2 regions of the Enterococcus sp. AZ194 genome follow, and region 2 is predicted to be linked to the other one. Evidence: predicted binding sites of a transcription regulator. Region 2 holds the regulator's gene; the other holds the start of a gene.
The links. The regulator CtsR, encoded in region 2, represses protease genes until heat stress. The targets are predictions, from matches to a motif close to TTGGTCAAAAAAGGTCAAANA.

Region 1 (3,423 bases), 680 kb from region 2:
TTCTCTGATACAAGACTGCTCTATCCGTATCTAAACCAATGATATATGCGTCATACAATTTCTCAGGTACTTCTTCAGGCTCTACTATACTTTTACCTGTCTGTTCAAAAACCTCCAGCGCCCGAATCACCTTACGCCGATTGTTAAAATGAATTTTTTCAGCCGCTAGACTATCGACCGCCGCCAGTTTTTTCCATAACGCTTCATTGCCATTTTCTAGAGCGTACTGTTCATAAGTTTCTCGAAGAGGATTGGGTGCATCTGACGCCTTTTGTTCCGCCGCTCCTAATTTGTAATCATAAATAAGCGCTTGAACATAAAGACCCGTTCCACCTGCAACAATTGGCAGTTTCCCTTGACGCTGAATTTTTTCGATAGCTAGACGCGCTTCTTTTTGAAATTCGGCAACAGAAAAAGATTCCGTCATCTCACGAATATCAAGTAAATGATGAGAAATCCCCGCCATCTCAACTTGTCTCACCTTTGCCGTGCCGATATCCAAGTGACGATAAACCTGCATGGAGTCTCCGCTAATCACTTCGCCATTAAATTTTGTCGCTAAATCGATACTAAGACTTGTTTTCCCGACAGCTGTCGGACCAACAATTACAATTATTTTATCCATAACTCTCCTATTTTTTCAGACTTCGTTTCAAACGAACCGCTTTTTCTGGAAAATCTGTAATGATCCCTGTCAATTTTTGTTCAAAACAGGCAAGCATTGTTTCACTTTCATTGATTGTCCATGGTCGAACTGCTTTTGGAAATGTTTGAACCGCTTCTCCCACTTCACGAACCCAGTCAATTTTTGGATGAATCCCTTCTATAAAGGAGCACTCAATTGCTCGTTTGACCTTTGACTCAGCAGCCCCCATAATATAATCCAGTTGCGTCTTCGGTTCGAGCTGATGCATAATTTCTAAGGATTTCAGATTAAAACTACTATACCAATGTGTAAACGGCCAGACTTGACTCATCATTAATTTAGAAACCTTTTCCTCAATCCCTGGGTATGGGCATTTATCTGTTTTAATCTCTATATTTAAAAAGCCTCGAAAATTTTTTTGAACGAGTAGATTAAGCACTTCTTTTAACGTGGGCACTTTAGCTGCCGCATACTCTTTTGAAAACCAAGAACCTGCATTCAACTGTTTGATTTCTGCCAGAGTCATCTCACGAATAGCACCTTTTCCATCCGTTGTTCGATTGACTTCCTCGTCATGCATGACCACTAATGCGCCATCTTTGGTTAAATGAACGTCCAACTCGATGCCATCCGCTTCGGCACGAACTGCTTCAGAAAACGCAGGTAACGTATTTTCTGGGCGAGTACCACTACTTCCTCTATGAGCCATAATTACAGTCATCTACTCTTCACTCCCAACTCTTCTATTGTAACACTGACTAGAAAAAATGAGCAGATTTTCCGCTAAAAAACGAAAAGAGTCAAACGAAAGCATAATTATTTTCGTTTCACTCTTTTTATTGATTCTCGTAAATTCCACACGTAGTTATCTTCAAACCTTTTAAATGAAATTCACCGCATCATTGGTCAGTTGTTTAATTTGAATCTTTTTCTCTTCAATCATTTCAATTAACTCCTCAGAGAAATTTTCCAGAATCACACGTCCACCTTTATAGGTATACCCGCCAATCTTAACCGTTTCTTCAGGCGAAAGAACAACTTTTCGGTGAGAAATATTCTTGAAAAACTGTTCAAGAATATAATTTGGTAAATAAAAATTATTTTGTGAGGTATACGTTTGTAAATAAACAAAATCATCTATTGTTATATAACAATCATCAAAAGCATCAAAACTGACATATTTTTCGAGCAAAACATTTCTTTTTTGTAAAATTTCATTCACTTTTTTATTTAGCTCATTTAAAACCTCAATCTCTCGAACCCGATTTTCTAGATTTCGGCGACGTAATTCTTTTTTCTCTTGATATCTCAGTTGTAGATAAAAAGCGAAGCTAACAATTCCCGCCCCAACTAAGACACCCACTAGACCTGCCAAAGCAACACTTAACATAGGATTCCCCCCGATTTTTCTCTCATTTCATATAGTACCACATTTCCCTTTTCCATGAGTAGTAGATTGAATGAAAACTTTCTATTTGACCTTTTTTGACCTTATGTGTATACTACTTTTTAGATAGTAAAAAACTATGGTAAACTATTCCTGAAAGAATTTAAGGAGGAACTATTTTATGAATTTAATCCCTACAGTTATCGAACAATCATCTCGAGGAGAGCGCGCGTATGACATTTACTCTCGTTTACTAAAAGACCGCATCATCATGTTAAGCGGACAAGTAACAGACGATTTAGCGAACTCAATCATCGCTCAATTGCTTTTCTTAGATGCACAAGATTCTGAGAAAGACATCTATTTATATATCAACTCACCTGGCGGAAGCGTAACGGCTGGTATGGCTATCTATGACACAATGAACTTTGTCAAAGCAGATGTTCAAACTATCGTTATGGGAATGGCTGCTTCAATGGGAAGTTTCTTGTTAACAGCAGGAACAAAAGGCAAACGTTTTGCTTTACCAAATGCTGAAATCATGATTCACCAACCACTAGGAGGCGCTCAAGGCCAAGCAACTGAGATTGAAATTGCTGCTCGTCACATCTTACAAACACGTGACCGCTTAAATAAAATCTTATCAGAACGCACAGGTCAACCATTAGAAGTCATCGAAAAAGATACAGATCGCGATAACTTCATGACTGCAGAACAAGCCAAAGAATACGGCTTAATCGACCAAGTAATGGAAAACAGTGCATCATTAAGCTAAAAAATACGTGTTAAGCACTAAACCGAGATAACCCAGATGCTAATCAACCTGATTTGTATCTGGGTTATTTTTTTGTGCCAAAACATATGTCCTTTGTTAAAGTGGATACAGAAACAACTCAATATTTTTCGCCGAGTCACCTATGATAGGTTATGAAAATTTTGATAAAAAATTCACTCATCTATTCCCTAACTCTACGATACTTTCCTTCTTGAAACTGTTGACCCTTTTCGACATAATGACGGATATTCTCTTTGTTCTTTTGAATTTCCTCTTGCGTTAAGGGACGAATCACCTTGGCAGGTCGACCAAATGCCAAGACATTGGGCGGAATCACTTTACCTTCTGTCACTAAAGAACCCGCACCAATCAATGAGTTCTCACCAATTACTGCTCGATTTAAGATGGTTGTCCCCATGCCAATCAAGGCACCATCTTGAATCTGACAACCATGAATCATACATTGATGCCCAACAGTTACGTCATTTCCGATAATCGTTGGCGCGCCATGATCGACATGAACAATGGTTCCATCTTGAATATTGGTTCGCGCGCCTACCACAATTTTCTCTGCGTCGCCTCTTAAAACTGCCTGAAACCAAACCGTTGAATCTT
Region 2 (3,423 bases):
ATCCTTCAGCCCACTTCTTGCACGACGAATTGCGCGGGAAACAGCTTTGACCGCTTCCTCTTGACCAACCACACGTTTATGAAGAGTCGCTTCAAGCTCCAATAAGCGTTTGCTTTCTTTTTTCTCTAATTGTTTCAATGGAACACCTGTCCATTGTGAAACAACAGCTGCGACATCTTCTTCTGTTACACGATTCGCATAGCCTGTCTCATTCTTGGCTTCAACTAATGCTAGAGCATCTAATTTTTTCTCAAGGCGTTTTTCTTTTTTGCGAATTTGAGCGGCCGTTTCAAAATCCTGTTTACGAATAGCCGACTCTTTATCTGCTGAAAGTAATAACATCTCTTGTCGAAGCTTAGCTGTTTCTGTCGGTTCGTCTGCTTTGTCTAAACGAACTTTTGCCGCAGATTCATCCATCAAATCAATCGCTTTATCCGGCAATTGACGTGAATTAATATAACGAACAGATAGCTGAACCGCCGCACGCAAAGCATCATCTGTAATCTCTACATGATGATGTTCTTCATAACGACTTCTCAAGCCCTGCAAGATTTCTTCTGCTTCATCTGGTGTCGGTTCATCAACTTGAATCCGAGCAAATCGACGCTCTAACGCAGAGTCCTTTTCAATATATTTTTGATATTCATCTAGTGTCGTTGCACCAATTGTTTGAAGTTCCCCACGAGCTAACGCCGGTTTTAAAATATTTGAGGCATCAATTGCCCCTTCTGCACCACCAGCACCAATCAAGGTATGCAACTCATCAATGAATAAAATAATCTCGCCATCTTGATAGATTTCTTCAATCACTTTTTTCATACGATCTTCAAACTCACCACGATACTTGGTCCCAGCAACTAAAGAACCCATGTCTAACATCATTAAGCGCTTCTTTTGCATCTCTTCTGGGACTTCTTGTGCCACGATTCGTTGAGCTAAGCCTTCAGCAATCGCTGTTTTACCAACGCCTGGTTCTCCAACTAAGACCGGATTATTTTTGGTTCGGCGACTTAATATTTGAATTAGACGTTTCACTTCTGCGCTTCTACCAACCACTGGATCAAGCTTGCCATCTCTTGCAAGCTTTGTTAAGTCACGGGCAAGTGAATCTAACGTAGGTGTCCCTTGTGTTGGTTGATTCTTCGCAGCTCCACCTTTACGACGATTGCCAGTACTTCCTTTTGGTTCTGTGACACCCATCTTACGTTTTAATAGTTGGCGCATTTTAGATAAGTCTAACCCCAAATTCATAACAATTCGTGAAGCTAGAATTTCTTCATCTCTTAATAATCCTGATAACAGATGCTCCGTGCCAATCGCTGGTACACCAAAACGTTTGGCCTCATCTGCAGCATAGGCAAAAATTTGTTTAGCACGCGGTGAATAAGGTAAGTAAATTCCTTTTGGATAAGATTTAATGGTGCCATAACCAATTAAATGCTCAATTTCCTCTTGAACCTCATGATCATTTAAGCCCATTTGGCGTAATGTTTTCCCCGCAATTCCTTCTGTTTCTAATAGTAGCGCTAATAACAAGTGCTCTGATCCAACTGATTGATGTTTAAAAAATTTGGCTTTTTCTTGAGAGATAGATAAGACCACTCTAGCTCGTTCTGTAAATAGTTCGTTCAAAGCGCTCACTTCCTTTCTTCATAACTTAGTCGTTCTAAAAATGCTCTAAGTATCTGAGCACGCAGGACATTCTCTTTGGCAGAGATGCCTAGCACATTTTTTGAAATAGCACTCAGCATTAAATTTCCTTCATTTCGAGTAACTATCTCATCCTCATACATTTTCTGAATAATTGCTAGGGCATTTTTTTCAGTTAATTCATGGTCAAATAACTGGTTAATTCTTTCTAAAAGTTGTCGTTTATCCGACAATTGAACTTTAACGATTCGGATATAACCACCACCGCCACGCTTACTCTCAACCGTATAGCCACGTTGAATGGTGAAACGGGTATTGATTACATAATTGATTTGTGAAGGAACACAATTGAATAAATCTGCCATTTCGGCACGTCGAATCTCAATCATTTCACTATTCTCAAGAATGCTCTTTAGATATGCTTCAATCAAATCTGACGTATTATGATTACTCATTCTCTTCATTCCCTTGACTAATATTGACCTTAATTATATCGAACTTAGGAAGAGAATGAAAGAACTATGCTTTTGTTTAAATAAAAATAAACACTTTTTTTAATGAATCTTATAGATAAAGACACAAATTCTGCTAATAAATCCCCGTCCGTCACGTGTTAAATCAAATTCACTCCTCTTATTTTACTATTTAACGGAAAACTTTTACAGCTTGAATTTGTAAGCTTCTCGGATTCACCTGCCCAAATAAAGAAAAAATGTGAAGCCGAAAGCTCTCTTCTAATTGTTACTATTCATACCATTCCTACTAAGACTATTTAAAATGGTGAGGCTGGGACATTTCATACGTTATGTCCTAATCTCTCTTTAGCCGAATAAACGGTGGATACAGAAGCAACTCCATCTGCACTCCGTCCCATCAATTTCTAAAGGTGCAACACTTTTAGAACTGATGGACTGCGTTCCGCTCTCAACAACTTCTACGCATGAGACATGCTAGAGTTGAAGGTTCTTATTGCTGTAAAACACAACGAAGCATGAGTTGATGTTGCACAGTACCTACCCGGTTCTCGGAGTTAAACACTCCTGTCCCAACCTCTTCAATCAGTCTACGTTTGCCATTCTTGCTAGTGCTGAGGTAGGGAAGCGAAATGAAACATTTCACTAGTATCGCACTACGCTTACCATTCTACTAAAAGGTCCTACAAAAGTAGAACTGGCAACTAAAAGTTCCTACACAAGTGGAACTGACAAGCTACTTGCGATCAGACTGCGAACTTTTTGATGGAAGGAATTATAGATGCGGCCTTGCTACTTTGGTCTCATGAAAGGTACTGAAAAGCCTATTACCAGTAGCTTTCTTAGTAAGTGCCTAATAAAATAGTACCTACACGCCAAATAGCCCAAGCCTTATACTAAGCTTAGGTTATTTGGTCTGTTTATAAGTAGTTCTACATAATGCTTGAACATCTGGTTTCCAGGGAAGTAAGGCGTCCAACCCTTCATCTGATTGAGTTTCCATATTTGGTACTCGATCAAATAGGAATTCTATATATCGAATCGGGTCGAGACCATTGGCTACTGCCGTTCGATAGATACTCAAAATGACGCCTGATGTTCGTGCGCCTTCCAAGCTACAGGAATGCATGTAATTTTTTCGCCCAATCACCAGCTCTTTTATATGACGCTCGGCCAAATTATTACTTAATTCCAATCGTCCATCCTCAAAGATTCGCTCAAATCCGCTTCGTATCTTCCGTACATACTCAACGGCATTCTCTAGCTTCGATTTTGGGACCGCAACGAACGTATCTAGCCA

Region 1: the regulator CtsR is predicted to act here: its motif matches at 2,119-2,139, upstream of clpP (ATP-dependent Clp endopeptidase proteolytic subunit ClpP).

Annotation. Positions count from the first base shown of each region.
Region 1 is NZ_JBIOQR010000001.1:942,986-946,408, reverse strand. Features, by position in the region: gene miaA (tRNA (adenosine(37)-N6)-dimethylallyltransferase MiaA) at 1-625, opposite strand, end outside; gene IGI37_RS04480 (glycerophosphodiester phosphodiesterase) at 633-1,367, opposite strand; gene IGI37_RS04475 (hypothetical protein) at 1,527-2,036, opposite strand; gene clpP (ATP-dependent Clp endopeptidase proteolytic subunit ClpP) at 2,215-2,808, shown strand; gene IGI37_RS04465 (gamma carbonic anhydrase family protein) at 2,990-3,423, opposite strand, start outside.
Region 2 is NZ_JBIOQR010000001.1:266,429-269,851, reverse strand. Features, by position in the region: gene IGI37_RS01500 (ATP-dependent Clp protease ATP-binding subunit) at 1-1,632, opposite strand, end outside; gene IGI37_RS01495 (CtsR family transcriptional regulator) at 1,638-2,105, opposite strand; gene tnpC (IS66 family transposase) at 3,031-3,423, opposite strand, start outside.